3 regions of the Crossiella sp. NPDC003009 genome follow, and region 1 is predicted to be linked to each of the others. Evidence: riboswitches for the same ligand, from Rfam matches in the RefSeq annotation. Region 1 holds a riboswitch; each other region holds the start of a gene.
What was found. A riboswitch is a leader RNA that binds a small molecule or an ion and turns the genes downstream of it on or off. The one in region 1 is predicted to bind cobalamin.
Positions count from the first base shown of each region.

Region 1 (3,175 bases):
CGTCGATCACGTTGTCCAGCATGCGGACCGCGGTGCGCACGGTCTTCTCCAGCCGGGCGTGGTCGATGCCCTCGGCGGTCACGTGCTGGGCCAGGTTGACCGAACCGAGGTTGCACACCGCGACCTCGTCGATCGTGGTGTTCAGGGTGATCTCGGTGCACAGGTTCGAGGAGTGCACCACGCCGGAGTGCTGCTGCGGGGAGCGCAGGTTGCACGGGTCCTTGAAGGTGATCCACGGGTGCCCGGTCTCGAACAGCATGGTCAGCATGCGCCGCCACAGGTCCTTGGCCTGCACCCGGCGGAACACCCTGATCTCGCCGCGGTCGGCGGCCGCCTCGTACTCGGCGTACTTGCGGGAGAACTCCAGGCCGTAGGAGTCGTGCAGGTCCGGCACCTCGTCCGGGGAGAACAGCGTCCACTGCCCGTCCGCGCGGACCCGGCGCAGGAACTCATCCGGCACCCAGTTCGCGGTGTTCATGTCGTGCGTGCGCCGCCGGTCGTCGCCGGTGTTCTTGCGCAGGTCGAGGAACTCCTCGACGTCGATGTGCCAGGTTTCCAGGTACGCGCAGACCGCGCCCTTGCGCTTGCCGCCCTGGTTCACCGCGACCGCGGTGTCGTTGGCGATCTTCAGGAACGGCACCACGCCCTGGGACTTGCCGTTGGTGCCCTTGATGTGCGCGCCGATGCCGCGCACCGGCGTCCAGTCGTTGCCCAGCCCACCGGCGTACTTCGACAGCAGCGCGTTGTTGCTGATGCCGTGGAAGATGCCCTCCAGGTCATCGCCCACCGTGGTGAGGAAGCAGGAGGACAGCTGCGAGCGGGTGGTGCCCGCGTTGAACAGCGTGGGCGTGGAGCACATGAAGTCGAAGCTGGAGATCAGGTCGTAGAACTCGATCGCCCGCGCCTCGCGGTCGTCCTCGCGCAGCGCCAGGCCCATCGCGACCCGCATGAAGAAGGCCTGCGGCAGCTCGTAGCGGTGCTCGTCGCTGTGCAGCAGGTAGCGGTCGTAGAGGGTCTGCATGCCCAGGAACTGGAACTTCAGGTCCCGGTCGGCCACCAGGGCGGCGCCGAGGCGCTCCAGGTCGAACTTGGCCAGCTCGGTGTCCAGCTGGTCCAGCTCCACCCCGCGCCGGATGAACTCGGCGAAGTAGGTGGGGTACTCCCCGGCCATCTGCGCGTGGCTGGCCACCCGCTGCTCGCCGGCCAGAAAGGTCAGCGCCTCGCCGCGCAGCTTGTCCAGCAGCAGCCGGGCGCTGACGTAGGAGTAGTTCGGGTCGGTCTCGACCATGGTGCGCGCGGCCATCACCGGCGCGATGCTCAGCTCGGCCGGGCTGATGCCGTGGTAGAGGTTGCGCAGCGTCTCGGCCAGCACCGCCTCGCTGTCCACCGCCGCCAGGTCCGCGCAGGACTCGGAGATGACCAGCGCCAGCCGGTCGGTGTCCAGCGGGACCAGCGTGCCGTCGGCCTGGCGCACGGAGAACCGCGGCGCGGGCTTGGGCGCGGCCTGCGCGCGGGCCTTGTTGTGCTCCTCGCGGTAGAGCACGTAGGCGCGGGCGACCTTCTGGTGCCCGGCCCGCATCAGGGTCAGCTCGACCTGGTCCTGGATCTGCTCGATGTGCAGCGGCCGGTCCGGGCCGGCGTGCCGCAGCAGGCCCTGCGTCACCGAGGCGGTCAGCTCGGTGATCTGTTCGCGCACGCGGGGCGAGGAACCCGCGTCGGTGCCTTCCACGGCGAGGAAGGCCTTGGTCATCGCGGCTGTGATCTTGGCCGCCTCGAACGGGGACACCGCGCCGTTGCGGCGGATCACCGTGACCGCGCCGGCTGCGATCTCTGGCGAATGCACTGACACGAAAGCTGCTCCAAAAGGTGTGCTGGACGGATGAGGGCAGCGCCGGGCGGCCGAGGACCCGGGGCCGGGTTCGGTTGCCGTCGCTGGGGAAGAGCGGGGTGAAGCTGGCTTAGCTCTGAGGCTCGCTACAGCTCGCAGGCGATGCGGTCATACAGGTCGTCTCTCCTCGCGAGCGTCGGCGTCAGTGGGCCGCGGAGTCAGAGGCAGGCGAGGGCCGACCGGGGCGCGCGCGTGCGTCGCCCAGTCGTCCGCTCGGCCTTCCCACGAGACCGCGAACCAGGCGCACCGGCGGTGCGCCCGCTGACGGCAGGTCTTCGGACTCGCGGGCACGCGCCAAGCGCTGGCGCACCTACTGGCCGTCGCTTCCCGGACCGTGGCGTCCAGTGCTGTACCGGCCCTGGTGCTCGGCCGGTGACGGCGGTCGTTCCCACTCACCGCTGCGGGGCAGTCCCGGAGTCGCACCGGGTTCCCTGTTGCCTCGCCTGGCGTTTGCGTGCCCGGCGAACCATCAGCGCAACGGATACTACATGTAGGGGTAGCCCGCGCAAGCGCACCCAATATGGCCGTGTGTCGCGTGTCGGCGGGACATGACACGATGGGGGTGTACTGATCACGGTGCGTGGAGGTGCAGGGTGCGGGCATGGCGTGTGCACGAGCTGGGCGAGCCGCGGGACGTGCTCCGGCTGGACGAGGTCCCGGAGCCGGTCGCCGGGCCGGGACAGGTGCTGGTGAAGGTCCGCGCGACCGCGTTGAACTTCCCGGACGCGCTGCTGTGCCGGGGTCAGTACCAGGTCCGCCCGCCGCTGCCGTTCACTCCGGGGGTCGAGCTTTGCGGTGAGGTGGTCGCGCTCGGTGAGGGCGCCAGTGGGTTCGCGGTCGGCGACCGGGTCATCGCCACGCCCGCGCCGCCGCACGGCGGGCTGGCCGAGTACGTGGCGGTCGGCGCCACCGAGCTGCTGCCCGCACCCGAGGCGCTGGACGACGCGCAGGCCGCCGGGTTCCACATCGCCTACCAGACCGGCTGGTTCGGCCTGCACCGCAGGGCCGGGCTGGCCGAGGGCGAGACCCTGCTGGTGCACGCCGCGGCCGGCGGCGTTGGCAGTGCGGCCATCCAGCTCGGCAAGGCCGCCGGCGCCACCGTGATCGGCGTGGTCGGCGGGGCGCGCAAGGCCGAGGTGGCCAAGGAGCTGGGCGCGGACCTGGTGATCGACCGCAAGCAGGAGGACGTGATCGCCACGGTGAAGGAGTTCACCGGCGGCCGCGGCGTGGACGTGGTCTACGACCCGGTCGGCGGCGACTCCTTCCGCGCCTCCACCAAGGTGATCG
Region 1 is NZ_JBSFUA010000033.1:25,754-28,928, forward strand. It holds gene ACWDY5_RS28350 (ribonucleoside-diphosphate reductase subunit alpha) at 1-1,843, opposite strand, end outside; cobalamin riboswitch at 2,138-2,374, opposite strand; gene ACWDY5_RS28355 (NADPH:quinone oxidoreductase family protein) at 2,482-3,175, shown strand, end outside.

Region 2 (3,175 bases), on a different contig from region 1:
GCGATCTCGGCGCGCATCCGCTCGGTGTACTGCGCCTCGGTCAGCTCACCGGAGCGCAGTCCGGCCCGCGCGGCGCGGATCTCACCGGTCTGCGGGAACGAGCCGATCGTGGTGGTGGCCAGCGGCGGCAGGCCCAGCAGCGCGTCCTGGGCGGCGGCGCGTTCGGCGTAGGGCGCGCGGGTGCGGTCGGCCGGGGTCAGCGCGGCGATCTTGGCGCGGACCGCCTCGTCGTGACGGGGTTCGGCGGCGGGCTGGCCGGCCTGGTCGGCCCAGTCGCCGTCCACGCCCTCGCGCAGCGCCTTGCCGACCAGGACGACCTCGCGCAGCTTCTGCCGGGCGAAGGCCAGCCGGGAGCGGACCTCCGGTGCCAGCGCGGTTTCGGCGTCCAGGTCGTAGGGCACGTGCAGCAGCGTGCAAGAGGTGGAGACCGCGACCTCGCGGGCGGCGCCCAGCAGCGAGGCCGAGGTGGCCACCGCCTGCCGCAGGTCGGCCCGCCACACGTTGCGGCCGTCGATCACCCCGGCGACCAGGGTCTTCTCCCGCAGTGCCGGGATGCCGGCGATGCCCTCGGCGCCACCGGCGACCAGGTCCACCGCGATGGCCTCTACCGCGGTGCCTGCCAGCACCGGCAGGGCTGGGCCGAGTGCGCCGTAGTAGCCGGTGACCAGCAGCTTCGGCCGGTTGGGCACCGCGGTGAGCCGATCGTAGGCGCGGGCCAGCGCGGCGAGCTCGGCCTCGGTGCGGTCGGCGGCGAAGGCGGGCTCATCGAACTGGACCCAGGTGACGCCCTCGGCGGCGAGCAGGCCGAGTAGTTCGGTGTAGACCGCCAGCAGGTCGTCCAGCCGGGCCAGTGGGTCCGCGCCCTTGGCCAGCAGGAGGAAGGTCACCGGGCCGAGCAGCACCGGGCGGGTCTCCACTTCCAGGGCCTTGGCCTCGCGGTACTCCGCGATCGGTTTGCCGCCCGCCAGCCAGAACTGGGTGTCCTGGTCGATCTCCGGGACCAGGTAGTGGTAGTTGGTGTCGAACCACTTGGTCATCTCCAGCGGCGGCACCTCGTCGGTGCCCCGCGCGGCGGCGAAGTAGGTGTCCAGGTCGTGGTCCTGCTGGTACCGGGCCGGGACCGCGCCGACCAGGACGGCGGTGTCGAGCACCTGGTCGTAGAAGGAAAACGTGTTGGAGGGGACCGAGTCCAGGCCCGCCTCGCGCAGCTCCAGCCAGGTGGCCGCGCGCAGCCGCGCGGCGGTGCCGAGCAGGGTGTCGCGGTCGATGCGGCCCGCCCAGTACTGCTCCACCGCGCGTTTGAGCTCCCGGCGTGGACCGATCCGCGGATAACCCAGGACGGTGGCGCCGATACCGCTGGTCACAAGCTCTCTCCTCGCGAGCGTGCTGAGGTCCGGACGACCTGCGGGCACACCGGCGGGAGACGGCACGAAGCCGCGTCCGCGCAAGCCCGCCCGAGAGGCTTCCGGACTCCGCGCACCCGGCGGGCGCGCGGGCCGGTGGCAGGTCTTCGGACTCACGGGCGCAGAGCTCGCTCCTACCGGCCGTCGCTTCCCACGCTCAGCGCGCAGTGCTTGATGACGGCTTTCGTTCCCGTTCACCGCTGCGGGGCAGTCCCGGATTCCCACCGGGTTCCCTCTTGCCTCGATCAGCCGTCACCGGCCGGGCGAACCACCAGCGAGGCGAGCGTATCGCAACGCGCGCAACTGTTTCATGATGCGGGAATCACACCGGATCCGAGGTTTTGCGGCGCAGCAGGTAGCTATCCATGATCCAGCCCTTGGCCGCGCGGGCTCGTTCCCTGGTGGCCACGATGTGCTCGGCGACCTCGGCCAGCGGCCCGGAGACCAGGATCTCGTCCGCGGTGCCCACGTAGGCGCCCCAGTGGATGGTCACCCCTGGCTCGTCCCGGTAGCGCAGGAAGGTGTTGCCGGAGTCCAGCATCACCAGCACGTCGTCGACCTGCTCCGGCCAGCCCGTGGCCAGCCTGCGGCCGGTGGTGATCTGCACCGAACCGGCGATCTGGTTGAAGGTGACCCGGTGCCGGGCGGCCAGCGCGGACAGGCTGCTGATGCCCGGCCGCACCCGCACCTCGAAGTCTGCCTCGCCGCGGGCCAGCACCTCCTCGACCACCGCGATGATGCTGTCGTAGAGGGCGGGATCGCCCCACACCAGGAACGCGCCGGTCTCGTCCTCGCCCAGGTGCTCGGTGATCAGCCGCTGGCACACCTCGGCCCGGCGGGAACGCCAGTCCGCCACGGCGCCGGTGTAGGCATCGGCCTCCCGGTGCCGTGGCGGGTCCTCGGCCCTGGCCACCCGGTACCCGCCCTCGGGCAGGTGGGTGTCCAGGATCAGCTGGCGCAGGTCGGACAGCTCGCGGGCCTGACCGGGCTTGTCCAGGAAGAACACCACGTCGGCCTGCCGCAGCGCGGCCACCGCCTCCACCGTGACCTGCCCGGGATCGCCCGCCCCGATGCCGACCACCTCGACCACCCGTGCCACCTGAACCCCGTTCCGTCGTCCGCTGCGGGGACGATTGTGCGGCATCGGGTGCGGCGGGCCTCAGCCCAGGCTGGCCCGGACGGTGTAGCCGTCGCCGGACTTGGCCACCACCTGGATGCGCACCCCGTTGGCGGAGTCGGTGAAGGTGGCCACCTCACCGGGTCCGAGGTCGTAGGGGGCGTTGTTCAGGCCGAGGCCGCCGCAGCTGGTGTTCGGCTGGGCATCCATCACCCGGACCGGGCCGCTGCCGCTGGCGGTGCGGGAGTCGATCCGGTAGATCAGCACGCCGGTGTCGCAGGCCCTGGTGTCCAGTCCGATCCGTTGCCGCACCTCGGCGATGTACGCGGTGCTCGCGCCGTGCCGCACCACCACCGCCTTGGTGCCGGGCTCGGTCTCCACCGGGGTGACCAACTGCTCGATGGTGCCGCCGCGGGTGGCCAGGCAGGCGATCTGGGTGTCGGCCAGCCAGCCCAGCTTCCACTTGTGCCAGGCGAAGTGGTCGGGGGCCGGGCCCCACATGTGCCCCATCACGTCCCAGCCGCCGGTCCAGCCGAACCCGCCGGGCCCGCCGTAGGTGTCGGGCAGGCTGAGCAGGTGCCCGCCCTCGTGGTTGAGCAGGATGTGCCCGTCCCGGTAGCGGGAGGTGGCCAGGTTGGTCTCGGCCAGGATGGTG
Region 2 is NZ_JBSFUA010000001.1:335,727-338,901, forward strand. It holds gene metE (5-methyltetrahydropteroyltriglutamate--homocysteine S-methyltransferase) at 1-1,364, opposite strand, end outside; cobalamin riboswitch at 1,485-1,691, opposite strand; gene cobF (precorrin-6A synthase (deacetylating)) at 1,726-2,547, opposite strand; gene ACWDY5_RS01575 (hypothetical protein) at 2,563-3,175, opposite strand, start outside.
Region 2: it holds a riboswitch for cobalamin, as region 1 does, so the genes downstream of both, metE (5-methyltetrahydropteroyltriglutamate--homocysteine S-methyltransferase) here and ACWDY5_RS28350 (ribonucleoside-diphosphate reductase subunit alpha) in region 1, are expected to answer to the same signal.

Region 3 (3,175 bases), on a different contig from region 1:
TCGCCGGCTACTTCACCCCGGCCAAGGTGCGCGCCGCCGAACCCCGCATCCGCGCCCTCGCCACCGAGTACCTGGACCGCCTGCCGGCCAGCGGCGAGTTCGACCTGGTCGCCGGGCTGGCCGCGGAGCTGCCCTGCCGGGTGCTGCTGGAGCTGCTCGGCATCACCGGGGTCGACCTGCCGGTGCTCAAGGCGTGGAGCGCGGCCTCGCTGGAACTGTTCTGGGGCCGCCCCGGCCCCGGCCGCCACCAGGCCCTCGCGGAGGCGGCGGGGGAGTTCCACCAGTGGCTGGCCGCCCGCATCCGCGCCGCCACCCCCGGCAGCCCCGACCTGTTCGGCCAGCTCGCCGCGCACCGCGCGCCCGGCGACCGGCCGCTGCGCGTGGCCGAGGCGGTCGGCGTCTGCTACTTCCTGCTCATCGCCGGTCAGGAGACCACCAGCCAGCTGCTCAGCACCCTGCTGCACCGGCTCATCCCGCGCACCGACCTCTGGCCGCGCCTGGCCGCCGGTGACCAGGAGCTGGCCGCGGCCTGCGTGGAGGAGGTGCTGCGCCGCGAACCGCCGGTGAACACCTGGCGCCGCGTCGCCGCCCGCCCGGCCACCCTGTCCGGGGTGCGGGTGCCGCAGGGCGCGCACCTGCTGCTCCTGCTCGCCGGCGCGGGCTCGGACCCGGAGGTCTTCGCCGACCCCGAGTCCTTCTGCCCGGCCCGCCCCGACCCGCGCCGCCACCTGGCCTTCGGCCACGGCCGCCACTTCTGCCTCGGCGCCGGACTGGCCAGGACGGAGGCCGCCGTGGTGCTCACCGAGGTGGCCAGCCGCCTGCCACACCTGCGCCTGCTGGAGCCGGAACCGCCGATGCTGGGCCTGCTCTCCTTCCGCGCCCCGCTGCGCGTGCTCGCCACCCGATGACAAGCGTGATCAGCGAGACGGCCTGAGTCGCCTGATCGTGTGCGACGATGCGAACTGCTTTGTCAGCGAGGGGTGAGCGAGGAACCCGGTGCGAGTCCGGGACGGTCCCGCCACTGTGACCGGAACGGTTTCGTCAGGAACGGTTCCGGGAGTCAGGAGACTCGTCCCCCTCGGCCTCCCGACCCGGGCGTGGACACCCGAGGAAGGACCTCGCGCATGACCGTCGGCTACCCGTTCTCCGCTGTGGTCGGACATCCCGACCTCCGGCTCGCCCTGCTGCTCAACGCCGTCCACCCTGGCATCGGCGGGGTGCTGGTGCGCGGGGAGAAGGGCACCGCGAAGTCGACCATCGTGCGTGGCCTGGCCGCCTTGCTGCCACCGGCCGACGTGGTCGAGCACTGCCGCTTCGCCTGCGACCCGGCCCGCCCCGACCCGAACTGTCCGGACGCCCCGCACGACGGCGCGGCCACCACCCGCCCGGCCCGGCTGGTCGAGCTGCCGGTCGGCGCCACCGAGGACCGCCTGGTCGGCTCGCTGGACCTGGAACGCGCGCTCACCGAGGGTGTCCGCGCCTACCAGCCGGGCCTGCTCGCGGCCGCGCACCGCGGCGTGCTCTACGTGGACGAGGTCAACCTGCTGCACGACCACCTGGTCGACCTGCTGCTGGACGCCGCCGCCATGGGCCGCGCGCACGTCGAGCGCGAAGGTGTGTCCATCTCGCACGCGGCCAGCTTCCTGCTGGTCGGCACGATGAACCCGGAGGAGGGCGAGCTGCGGCCGCAGCTGCTGGACCGCTTCGGCCTCACCGTCACCGTGCTCGCCGCCCGCGACACCGACACCCGCACCGAGGTGGTCCGCCGCCGCTTGGCCTACGAGGCCGACCCGGCCGCCTTCGCCGCCCGCTTCGCCCCCGACGACCGCGACCTGGCCGCCCGCATCGCCACCGCCCGCGCTGCTTTGTCAGCGGTCGTGCTGCCCGATGTGGAGCTGCGCCGGATCGCCGCGCTGTGCGCCGCGTTCGAGGTCGACGGCATGCGCGCGGACCTGGTGGTGGCGCGCACCGCGCTCGCGCACGCCGCCTGGCGCGGCGCGGCCGAGGTCGACGCGAGCGACATCGAGGTCGCCGCCCGCCTCGCCCTGCCGCACCGCAAGCGCCGTGACCCCTTCGACGAGCCCGGCCTGGAGGAGGAGCAGCTCCAGCAGGCCCTCGCCGCCGCGGCCGAGGAAGCCGAACCGCCGCGGCCGGACCCCGATGACGACCCCAACGGCCCCGGCTGCGGCCAGGACCACGGCGACAACGCCACCCCGCCCGCCGACGGCCAGCAGCCCGCTCCTGACAACCAGTCCAGCCCTTCCGGCGACCAGCCCTCGGGCGGCGGCGAACAGGCCCCGGCCGCCCCGGCCCCCGCCTTCCGCGCCCGCCTGCTCCAGGTCCCCGGCCTCGGCGAGGGCGCGCCCGGCCGCCGGTCCCGGTCCCGTTCGGAGTTCGGCCGGGTGGTCCGTCCGTCCACAGTGGACGGCCACGGCCTGCACCTGTCCGCCACCGTCGCCGCGGCCGCCCCGCACCAGGCCGGCCGCGGCCGCACCGGACCCGGCCTGCTGCTGCGCGGTGAGGACGTGCGCCGCGCGGTCCGCGAGGGCAAGGAGGGCAACTTGGTGCTCTTCGCGGTGGACGCCTCCGGCTCGATGGCCGCCCGCAAGCGGATGTCCGCGGTCAGCGGCGCGGTGCTGTCCCTGCTCCGCGACGCCTACCAGCGCAGGGACAAGGTCGGCCTGGTCACCTTCCGCGGCGGTGGCGCCGAGCTGACCCTGCCGCCGACCTCCTCGGTGGACGCGGCCGCCGCCCGGCTCAAGCGGCTGCGCACCGGCGGCCGCACCCCGCTGGCCGATGGCCTGCTGCGCGCCCGCAAGACCCTGGCCGCCGAACGCCTGCGCGACCCGCGCCGCCGCCCGCTGCTGGTCGTGGTCACCGACGGCCGCGCCACCGTCGGCGTGCACGGTGACCCGGTCCGCGACGCCCTGCGCGCCGCCGCCCTGCTGGCCGCCGACGGCGTGGCCGCGATCGTGGTGGACTGCGAGCACGGCATGGTCCGCCTCGACCTGGCCGCCCGGCTCGCGCTCGCCCTGGGCGCGACCTGCCTGAGCCTCGACGAGTTGTCCGCCGACCGCATGGCAGGCGTCGTGCGCGCCGCCCGCGCGGCCTGAGCCGGGAGGAAACCCGATGCCCCAAGGACAGCCGACCAGTGTGCCCGCCGACGGCCTGACCA
Region 3 is NZ_JBSFUA010000025.1:40,116-43,290, reverse strand. It holds gene ACWDY5_RS24455 (cytochrome P450) at 1-908, shown strand, start outside; cobalamin riboswitch at 943-1,091, shown strand; gene ACWDY5_RS24450 (putative cobaltochelatase) at 1,125-3,113, shown strand; gene cobO (cob(I)yrinic acid a,c-diamide adenosyltransferase) at 3,130-3,175, shown strand, end outside.
Region 3: it holds a riboswitch for cobalamin, as region 1 does, so the genes downstream of both, ACWDY5_RS24450 (putative cobaltochelatase) here and ACWDY5_RS28350 (ribonucleoside-diphosphate reductase subunit alpha) in region 1, are expected to answer to the same signal.